DNA from 2 places in the Tardiphaga sp. P4_G1 genome. Region 1 is predicted to be linked to the other one. Evidence: predicted binding sites of a transcription regulator. Region 1 holds the regulator's gene; the other holds the start of a gene.
What was found. Region 1 encodes LexA, which represses DNA repair genes until DNA is damaged. Its sites were predicted from a motif close to TGTTCNNNNTGTGTTCNG; they were not measured.
Positions count from the first base shown of each region.

Region 1 (5,492 bases):
CAAGCGCATCGGTGTCGCCAAGGCCAACTCGACCGTCGATATCTCGATGTTCGACTTCGCCGTGCGCGAGACACTGAATCGCACGGCGCAGCGCCGCATGGCGGTGCTGAAGCCGCTGAAGGTGGTGATCGAGAACTACCCGGAAGGACAGACCGAGCAGCTCGAAGCCGTCAACCATCCCGATGATGCGTCGCTCGGCAACCGGCAGATTTCATTCGGCCGTGAGCTCTACATCGAGCATGACGACTTCATGGAAGAGCCGCCGAAGAAGTTCTTCCGCATGGCGCCAGGCCGCGAGGTCCGCTTGCGTTATGGCTACTTCATCACCTGCAAGGACGTCATCAAGAATGCCGCTGGCGAGGTGGTCGAACTGCGCTGCACCTATGATCCGGAAACCCGGGGCGGCAATGCGCCGGACGGCCGCAAGGTCAAGGCGACGATCCATTGGGTGAGTGCCGCAGATGCCGTGCAGGCGGAAGTACGCGTCTACAATCAGCTGTTCGCCGATCCGCAGCCCAATGCGACCGAGTTCGCATCGCAGCTCAATCCGGACTCGCTGGAGACGCTGACCGGCGCCATGCTGGAGCCGGCGCTGGCGAGCGATAACACAAGCGATGTCGTGCAGTTCGAGCGTCAGGGCTATTTCTGTCGCGACAAGGACTCAGCGCCCGGCAAGCTGGTCTTCAACCGCACCGTCGGTCTGCGCGACAGCTACGCCAAGCTCGCCTGAGCAACCCCAGGGATTAGTTTTCGTATTCTGCATCCGTTCCGCTAGTCGCCGCTTGTCCTTCGGATAGCATTCGGACGGGCGAGCGTGGCGTGCGGGCGTTCGATGGCGCGGAGCGGGGATCAGCAACAGCGGCGGGGCCGATCCGGCACGGCGACCACATGGCCGCCGCCGGCCACGGCAGGCGTCGCTGCCCCATCAGCGACGTCGTCAACGTCGGGCTTCGGGACGCTCTGGACGTGGGTGCGGGCCGAAGCTGGTCCCGGTCGCTTGCTGCCCTGGGTGCCGATCGCTTTCGGCACCGGCATCGCGCTGTATTTTGCCGCTGAGCATGAGCCGGTGGCCTGGGTTGCCGCTGCGACGGCAGGCCTTCTTTGCGTGGCTGCGTTTTTGCTGCGGCGGCAGCGATGGTTTCCCTTGATCTTGCTCATTGCGGCCATCGCGGCGGGCTTCGCGATGGCTGCCATGAAAACCGCGCGTGTGGCTCATGAGGTTCTGGCGAAGCCGCTCTATTCCGTCGCGATTACCGGCTTCGTCGAAACGCACGAGGAACGGGAGCGCACGGATCGCTTCGTGCTGCGCGTTGCCACGATGGACAGCCCGCGCGCCGCACCGAAGCTCACTCGTGTGCGGCTGTCGGTGAAGAAGGGCACGGCGCCTGCCGTCGGCAGCTTCGTCGAATTGAAGGCAAGGCTGCAGCCGCCGCTGTCGCCGCTCCGGCCGGGCAGCTACGACTTCGGACGCGATCTGTATTTTCAAGGGATCGGCGCATCCGGCTTCGTGATGGGCGGCATCAAGGCAGTCGATCCGCCGATACAGCCGAGTGTGGCGCTACGCTATTCGGCGACCATGCAGGGGCTACGCGACGCCATCGACGCGCGGATCCGCACAGTGCTCTCGGGCGATAGCCGCGCCATTGCTACGGCGCTGCTCACGGGCCGCCGCGATGCGATTTCGGCTGACGTCAATGATGCGATGTTCATCTCCGGCCTCGGTCATGTGTTGTCGATTTCTGGCTATCACATGGCCGTTGTCGCCGGCGTGGTGTTCTTTGCTATACGCGCACTGCTGGCACTGATCCCTGTCCTGACCGTGACATTCCCGATCAAGAAAGTCGCAGCGGCTGCGGCATTACTCGCAGCGCTATTTTATCTGCTGCTGTCGGGCGCCGAGGTCGCCACGCAGCGTTCGTTCTTCATGACGGCCGTCGTGCTGATTGCAGTCATGGTCGATCGCCGGGCGGTGACGTTCCGCACGCTGGCGGTGTCGGCAATGGTCGTGCTGATCGTCGCGCCGGAAGCGCTGGTGCATCCCAGTTTTCAGATGTCATTCGCGGCGACGCTGGGGCTGGTCGCATTGGTGCAGATCGGCATGCCCGCGCTGTTTGCCTCGCCCGATCATTCCGCGACGGCGCGCGTGGCACTATGGGGCGGACGCGAGATCGCGATGCTCGTACTGGCTTCGCTGGTCGCGGGCCTTGCCACCACGCCCTATGCCGCATTTCATTTCCATCGCGTCACGCCTTATGGCGTCGTCGCCAATCTCCTGGCGATGCCGGTGGTCTCGGCGTTGGTGATGCCGGCCGGCATTCTCGGTTTGGTGGCCATGCCGTTCGGCTTTGACGGTGTGTTCTGGCGGCTGATGGATGTCGGCATCCAGTGGATGATTGTCGTCACGCAATGGGTGGCAGCCTTGCCCGGCGCCATCGGCCGGATGCCGGCCTTTGGCACCGGGCCGCTGATATCAGCCAGTATCGGCATCATCGTGCTGGGATTGCTGCGCACGCCGTTGCGCTTCGCGGGGGCTGCCGTGCTTGCAATCTCGATTGTGTGGGCATTGCTGGTGAAGCAGCCCGATGTGCTGATCTCGGGTGACGGTCACAGCGTCGCGGTGCGGGGCAGGGACGGGCATCTCCACGTGATGCGCAGCGCCAAGGATACATTTTTGTTGAAAGAGTGGCTCGCCGGCGATGCCGATGCGCGTCTGCCGACCGATGCCTCCGTCAGCCACGGTGTGTCCTGCGACCGCGACGGGTGCATCGCGGCGCTGGCCGATGGCGCTTTGGTGGCGCTGGTTCTACAGCCGGATGCTTTCACAGATGATTGCGAGAAAGCGGCGCTGATCGTCACGACGAAACAACCGCCGAGGGATTGCCGTGCGCTGGTGATCGATCAGGACCGCCTGCAACGAAACGGTGCGGTAAGCCTGCAGCGAACCGCCAACGGCCTTGCGATCGATGCCGTGCGACCGCGTGGCCTGGACCGTCCGTGGTCACCAGCCATTCCCGATCAGCCTCTGTCCGATAGGTTGGAGACCAGTCGTCCGCCGCAAAACCGGCCGGTGGATGCGACGCCGGTGGAAACCGATCTTCAACCCGAAGATCAGTAATCCGCCGAGGCGCAAATCTCAGTAGCGGCGATACAGCCCGATCAGCTTGCCCTGAATGCGCACCCGGTTGGGTGGCAGGATACGGACCTCGTAGGCGTCATTCGCAGGCTCCAGCGCGATCGACGCGCCGCGGCGGCGGAAGCGCTTCAGCGTGGCTTCCTCGTCGTCGATCAGGGCCACCACGATGTCGCCAGTGTCGGCGCTTTCGTTGCGCTGGATCAGCACGGTGTCGCCATCGAGAATGCCGGCGTCCTGCATGGAATCGCCGCGCACTTCGAGCGCGTAATGTTCGCCGGAGCCGAGCATGTCGGCGGGCATGCTGATGGTGTGGCTGCGGGTCTGCAGTGCCTCGATCGGCGTACCTGCCGCGATCCGGCCCATCACCGGGATGGCAACTGTGCGGCCATTGTCATCATCGCCGCTGTTGCTAGCGATGCTGGCGGCGGAACGCACCTTGCCAAGCGTGCCTTCGATGACGCTGGGCGTGAAGCCGCGGCGGCCGGTACCGCCGGTGACCGGCGCGCCGAGCTCTGGCAGCTTGATGACTTCGATGGCACGGGCGCGGTTGGGCAGACGGCGTATGAAGCCGCGTTCTTCCAGTGCGGTGATCAGACGATGGATGCCGGATTTGGAGCGCAGGTCGAGCGCATCCTTCATCTCGTCGAAGGAGGGCGGGACGCCAGCTTCCTTCAGCCGTTGATCGATGAATCGCAGGAGTTCGTATTGTTTGCGCGTGAGCATCTGAAGCCATCCTCAGTTGACGGTGTCGGCCGCCGCGTGCGTTTCAAAGGGCCTTCGAACAGTGAGCCTCAATCCAGAGACGATCGTTCGAAGATCGGTTGCGCGAGTTCGGGCACTCTCAAACTACTCAAAGCCACAGAATCTCGAAACAAATCATGAACGAACACTATATGTTCCATATGTGTTCTGCAATGCTTAATTTGCCGTCAACAGAACGCACGTTGAGCGAGGTTTGAGGAGGCTGTTCCTCACCAGTCGTCGACCCTCTACGGACATGGAAAATGCTTCCGCGGTCGCTTGGGCTACGCGGACGTCATGCGCCCAATGGGCGGCGGCGGAGTTGTGGAGCCGGTCGCCAGCGAGCGCTGAACCATGATCGTGTCGGCCCAGCGGCCCGAGCGATAGGCGACGCCGGGCAGCAAGCCGACGCGCGCAAAGCCAAAGCTCTCATGCAAGCCGAGCGAGGCCGTGTTGTCGGCATCGATGTAGCCGATGATCTGCCGAAAGCCGGCCGCCGCGCAGACGTCGATCAACTCGCGCATCAGCAGCCGGCCGATGCCTCGGCCGACATGCCCGTGGTGGATATAGATCGAATGCTTGACCGTGTAGCGATAGGCCGGTCGCTTCCGAAACAGCACCACATAGGCGTAGCCGATGACCTCGCCGCCTTGCGTGGCGACGAGGTGCGGGAACCGTTTGCTGCGCAGGTTCTTGCGCCGGTCTCTGAGATCGTCGGGCTGCGGCGTGTCGGCGTCGCTGACGCCTTCCTCAACGCCTTGCCGGATGTGCCGGCGATAGATCGCCAGCATGGCATCGACGTCGGTGTCGCGTGACGGTCGGATGACGACCGGCTGTTCGAGTTCCGTTGGCAAATCAGGCTCCTTACGTGCTCCCTATTCGGAGACCACGTAAGTGTAAAGTCGGATCCGGCCATTGGCGTCGACCTTGCGGTAGATGCCCTGGATTTCGACGTCGAAGCCCGGGAAGGTGTTGAAGCAGGTCTCGAACATCCTGAGATAATCGATCATCGGCTTTGACCGTTCAGTGAGCCGTTCTCCGGGGACGATCGTGGCGATGCCGGGCGGGTAGACCACGAACGGCGTCGTCGCGACGCGCCCGAAGATCTCATCGATGGGGAGGTAATCGACGTCGTTGCGCACCAGACAGCGCGCAGCATCATGGGGCGACATGGCGATCTCCGGCAGATGGTCAGCGGAGAATTGCCTGGTCTGAAGTTCGCTCACATTGGCCTCGCGGAAGAACCGGTGCATGTCGCCGCACAGATCCCGCAGGCGTATGCCCGCATAACGCGCCGGCCTGCGCCGCGCGAATTCCGGGATGACGTCTTCAAGCAGAGCGTTGTCGTCATGAAACTTCTTGAAAGCGACGAGGCCCGATATCAGCGTGCCGGCCTTGCTGGCTTCCACGCCGGGCGTCAGCAGGAAGAGCAGCGAGTTGAGATCGTTTTTCTCCGGCACGATGCGGTTTTCGCGCAGGAACTGCGCCACCACCGGAGCAGGGATGCCGTGTTCCGCATAGCCGCCGGTGGTGCGGTCGAAGCCGGGTGTCAGCACTGTCAGCTTGTTGGGATCGGTCATGGTGAAACCGGCTTCCATGCCGGGGAAGCCATGCCAAG
Region 1 covers NZ_JBFUJU010000001.1:682,615-688,106, reverse strand. The annotation lists gene AC1DUY_RS03380 (glutamine--tRNA ligase/YqeY domain fusion protein) at 1-730, shown strand, start outside; gene AC1DUY_RS03375 (ComEC/Rec2 family competence protein) at 833-3,115, shown strand; gene lexA (transcriptional repressor LexA) at 3,134-3,856, opposite strand; gene AC1DUY_RS03365 (N-acetyltransferase family protein) at 4,159-4,728, opposite strand; gene AC1DUY_RS03360 (Orn/Lys/Arg family decarboxylase) at 4,750-5,492, opposite strand, start outside.

Region 2 (5,492 bases), on a different contig from region 1:
GAAAATGATTAAAAATTCACGTTTAAGTTGTGAATACAATCACGCTGTTGGTTGCTTTGCAACGTGGTGAGATGGGCTTTGGCTCTGTGGTTGCCTCGCAGAGGTCGTCCTTGGCACGTAGCTGCCAATGATCTGCGAAAAGTTCGTGGCTGCAAGGCCGGGCATACCAACCGGCTTGAGGTCGCTTGAGGTATCTGTCAGTGGCTTCTTGTATCTCCCAAACGCAAAAACGGCCGGATCTTGCGATCCGGCCGTTTTCAAATTTCAGTCCGCTCAGTGTGAGCGGCGAGTCAGGCTCAGGCCGCGACTGCTGCGGTCTCGGCCTTCTTCTTTTCGATGGCGCGCTTGAGCAGCACGGCCTTCTGCGACAGCTCGCTCTCGCGGGCCTTGATCAGATAGGCATCGAAGCCACCGCGGTGGTCGACCGACTTCACGGCATTCGCCGACACGCGCAGGCGCACGCCGCGGCCGAGCACGTCGGACAGGAAGGTTACATTGACCAGGTTCGGCAGAAACCGGCGCTTGGTCTTGATGTTCGAGTGGCTCACCTTGTGGCCCACCTGGGGGCCCTTCAGTGTCAGTTCACAGCGCCGAGACATGGCGAAAATCCTCTGTCATCCCCGCAGCTAAAAGGCGAAGAGCCCAAAGCCGGGCAGGGGGTCAAAAATCACGTCCATTTCAGGAGTGGCGGACGTATAGGGGGCTTGGCCGCGATCGTCAAGATATCCGGCCCGTGAAAGTCGCGGCAAAACCGGCAAAAGCCTGCGCTTTCGGGGGCTGTATAACCCGGCCTACGAGCGGAAACCACATGGAATCTGGCGCGGTTCCCATCATATAAACGACGTATTCGGGCCGGAAACAGGTCGCTCCAGCCCAATTGAGCGATGCGGCCCTGCGCCTTGAGCCGGGGATCGCCGACCAGGTGATATCAGCAAGTGAGCCTTCGCACGCCCCGCTTTGTGACCCGACCGGTGACGACCCTGCGGACCGCCGCGCCAGCAAAATCGCGATTTGCGGGCCTCGGCGCGCGTTTCGCCGTCGCCGCGGGCCTGATGCTGCCGGTTTTGCCGGTGGAGGCCTCGGCGCAGGCGCAAGGCCAGATCCAAAGCCAGACTCAAGGCCAGGCCCCGGCCGCCGTGCCGGTTCAGGCACCCGCGCAGGCGGTGTTGGCGGGCGGCAAGCTCGAAGCGAAATATGAAGCCAGCCTCGCCGGCATTGCGGTGGGCAAGGGCCAGTGGGCCATCGACATCAACGAAGACCAGTATTCCGCGACCGCCAGTGGCGGCACCGCGGGTCTGCTGAAAGCATTTGCCGGCGGCTCGGGCTCCGGCCAGTCCACCGGCCGCGTGGTCGCGGGCGCGCTGGTGCCGTCGAATTATCAGGCCGTCACCACCTCCGCGAAGAAGTCCGAGACGATCAAGATGCTGATCACGCCGGGCTATGTGAAGGAGTTCTCCATCGAGCCGGAGCCGCCGCTCGATCCCGAGAAGATTCCGATCACCGATGCGCATCGCCGCAACGTGATCGATCCGATGACCGGCTCGCTGATGCGCGTCGGCGGCACCGGCGAATTGATGACGCCGGATTCCTGCCGCACCGCCGCGTCGATCTTCGACGGCCGCATGCGCTACGATCTCAAGCTCGACTACAAGCGCATGGAAAGCGTGAAGGCCGAGAAGGGCTATCGCGGGCCTGCCATCGTCTGCGCCGTCTATTTCACGCCGATCGCCGGCTATGTGCCCGACCGCGCCGCCATCAAATATCTTGCCGCCCAGCGCAATATCGAAGTGACCCTGGTGCCGATCGCCGGAACCCGCGTGCTGGTGCCGTATCGCATGGTGGTGCCGACCCCGCTCGGCGTCGCCATGCTGGAAGCCACCGAATTCGTCACCACCCCCGCGCCCGCCAAGGCCGTGGCGAAGACGAACTGAGTCGACCCCGCCAGCTCATGGTTCGAGACGCGCGAAGCCGCGCTCCTCACCATGAGGGACCGAGACGGGACGCTGCCGCAATGATGCCGCAAGACAAAGTGCGCCATCGCAGCATCGTCGCAAACGCGCCGCAGGATTTGCGCAGGATCCCGGCTTGACTCAAAGCCGGTTCGGAGTCCGTGCGCTGTTCATAACTTCGGGGATTTGTCGGCCCTTGTTGCGCTGTCACAAACTTGATCTAGTCAGTCTCGGAGAATGTCAGCGCGAGATGTTGGGGTGATGCGGCCATGGAGGTGCCGAGTCACCGATTCGGGCCGCTTTCGTTCCGGACTCGTTCCAAACCATCAAAAAGCGCGGCTCTGAAGCGTCGTACCTGTCTCGGTCTTGACAGTCGGCGACGCGGAAATATCTGAAAAACATGGCCTTTTTGTCTTCTCCGCCCACGCTGTCCAACGGCAGGGCCCCCGGCGCCGGCGTCACCGCAGTGCTCGGCCCCACCAATACCGGCAAGACCCATCTCGCCATCGAGCGCATGCTCGCGCACTCGTCGGGCATCATCGGCCTGCCGCTGCGCCTGCTGGCGCGCGAGGTCTATAATAAAATTTTGGACCGCGTCGGCCCCGAAGCCGTGGCGCTGATCACCGGCGAAGAGAAGATCAAGCCCGCCAAGCCGCGCTACTGGGTCTCCACCGTCGAAGCGATGCCGCGGGATCTCGACGTGTCGTTTCTGGCCGTCGACGAGATCCAGATCGCGGCAGATCTCGAGCGCGGCCATGTCTTCACCGATCGCATCCTGCATCGCCGCGGCCGCGACGAGACGCTGCTGCTCGGCGCCGCCACCATGCGCCCGATCATCGAGCGGCTGCTGCCCGGCGCCAGCATCGTCACGCGGCCGCGTCTGTCGCATCTGGAATTCGCCGGCGATCGCAAGATCACACGGCAGCCGCGCCGGACAGCGATTGTCGCGTTTTCCGCCGACGAAGTTTACGCCATCGCCGAACTGATCAAGCGCCAGCACGGCGGCGCTGCAGTCGTATTGGGCTCGCTGTCGCCGCGCACGCGCAACGCGCAGGTCGCGATGTTCCAGAACGGTGACGTTGACTACCTAGTGGCAACCGACGCGGTCGGAATGGGCCTCAATCTCGACGTCGACCACGTCGCCTTTGCCAGCGATCGCAAATATGACGGCTACCAATTCCGCCGTCTGACGCCATCCGAATTCGCGCAGATCGCCGGCCGCGCCGGCCGAGCGACACGCAACGGTACCTTCGGCACTACAGGCCGCTGCGAGCCGTTCGAGCCCGAACTCGTCAATCAGTTGCAGAACCACATCTTCGAGCCGGTGAAGGTGCTGCAATGGCGCAATTCGAAGCTGGATTTCTCCTCCATCGCGTCGCTGCAGGTGTCATTGGCGGAGGTGCCGCGCCACGAGGCGCTGACCCGTGCGCCGATCGCCGAGGACCTGCGCGTGCTCGATCATGCCGTCCGTGATGTCGACGTGCGCGAAATGGCGCAGGGCAAGGCCGCCGTCGAGAAACTGTGGGACGCCTGCCAGATTCCGGATTACCGCCGCATCGCGCCCGCTGCACACGCAGAGCTGGTAGTCACTATCTTCAACTTCCTGATGCAGCGTGGGCGCATCCCCGATGCCTGGTTTGGCGCTCAAATCGCGCAAGCTGACCGAACCGATGGCGATATCGACACATTATCGGGCCGAATCGCGCAAATCCGGACCTGGACATTCGTGGCAAATCGTCCCGATTGGCTCTCAGATCCTGATCATTGGCAGGGAATTTCGCGCGAATTGGAAAATAAACTGTCAGATGCCCTTCATGAGAGGCTCACTGAGCGTTTCGTTGATCGTCGTACCAGTGTATTGATGCGCCGCTTGCGGGAAAACACGATGCTGAATACTGAAATTGGTAAGACGGGCGAAGTGATCGTAGAGGGCCATGTAATTGGCCGTCTCGACGGATTTACATTTTTGCCCGATGCGGCCGAGGCTGGCTCGGATGCGAAGGCTTTGCAGGCTACGGCGCTGAAGGCGCTGGCCGGCGAGATCGACGCGCGCGCCGAGAAACTCGGCAACGCGCCGGACGATCAGTTCGTGCTCGCCTCCGACGGCACCATGCGCTGGACCGGCGATGCGGTGGCCCGTTTGGTCGCAGCCGACGATGTGCTGCATCCCCGTCTCCGCATCATCGCCGATGAGCGCCTCTCCGGCGCGCCGCGCGATGCGGTTCAGGCCCGCCTCGATCTCTGGCTGAAGACGCATATCGAGAAACTGCTCGGGCCGCTGTTCGATCTCACCAAGGCCGAAGACATCACCGGTATCGCACGCGGCATCGCCTTCCAGCTCACTGAAGCGCTGGGCGTGCTGGAGCGGCAGAAGATCGCGACCGAGATGAAGGATCTCGATCAGCCGTCGCGCGCGACCTTGCGCAAGTATGGCGTCCGCTTCGGCGCCTATCACATCTATATTCCCGGTCTGCTGAAGCCTGCGGGGCGTTCGCTCGCGGCGCTGCTCTGGGCGTTGAAGCAGGACAATGTCGACATGTCGGCGCTGTCGAGCGCACAGCATCTCGCAGGGTCGGGCCGTACATCCTTCCCGGTCGACAAGCTGCTCGATCGCGATGCCTATCGCGTGCTCGGCTATCGCCAGTGCGGCGAGCGCGCCGTGCGCGTCGACATTCTGGAACGTCTGGCCGATCTGATCCGTCCCGCGCTGGCGTGGCGTGAAGCCTCGCCGGGCGAGAAGCCCGCCGGCGCCTTCGATGGCCGCCACTTCGTGGTGACGCAGGCGATGACCTCGCTCACCGGTTCGGCCGGCGAAGATTTCGCCTCGATCCTGCGTGCCCTGGGCTATCGCATGGAGAAGAAGGCGCCGCTGCCGCCGGCACCGCCGAAGCCGGTCGCTGCGACGACGCCGATTGAGGTCAAGGCTGACGACAATACGGGCGATCAGCCCGACGCCCTGGTGGGACTTGCCGAGTCCGACAAGCCCGGTGAGGACAATGTCATTGCGGTCGAGGCTGCCGCTGAGGCGGCCGAGACGGCTGAGATCGCGACTGCGGATGTCGCACCTGCCGAGGTTGCGACCGAAGCGGCCCCGGCCGAGGAAGCTGCAGCCGTGCCGTCTGCATCGCTGTTGCCCGAAGTCGCATTGGTACCGAGCACCGAGCCGGAAGCGGCGCCTGTTGAAGAGACAGCTTCCGTCGAAGCGCAGCTAGAGTCCGCCGCGGCCGTTGCCGAAACCGGGACTGCTGCCGAGACCGCACCTGCTGCAGTGGCTGATGCTGCTGCGCTTGCCGAGGGCGACGCCGCTGCGGCTCCTGCCGTCGCTGCCGAGCCCGAACTGGTCGAAGTCTGGCGCCCGGGTGGCCGTTCGGAAGAACGCCGTCCGCCGCGTCACGATCGCAACCGTCATCATCGCCCCAACAACGCCGCGCAGGGCGCTGCGCAGTCGGCTCCCGCCGAAGGCGCCGTGGCCGATGGCGCGCAGCGCGAGCGGCATGACCGCGGAGGTCAGGGTCGCCGCGATCGCAACAATAACAACGAGTT
Region 2 covers NZ_JBFUJU010000010.1:205,534-211,025, reverse strand. The annotation lists gene rpmB (50S ribosomal protein L28) at 297-599, opposite strand; gene AC1DUY_RS23645 (DUF3108 domain-containing protein) at 972-1,931, shown strand; gene AC1DUY_RS23640 (helicase-related protein) at 2,350-5,492, shown strand, end outside.
Region 2: the regulator LexA is predicted to act here: its motif matches at 2,253-2,270, upstream of AC1DUY_RS23640 (helicase-related protein).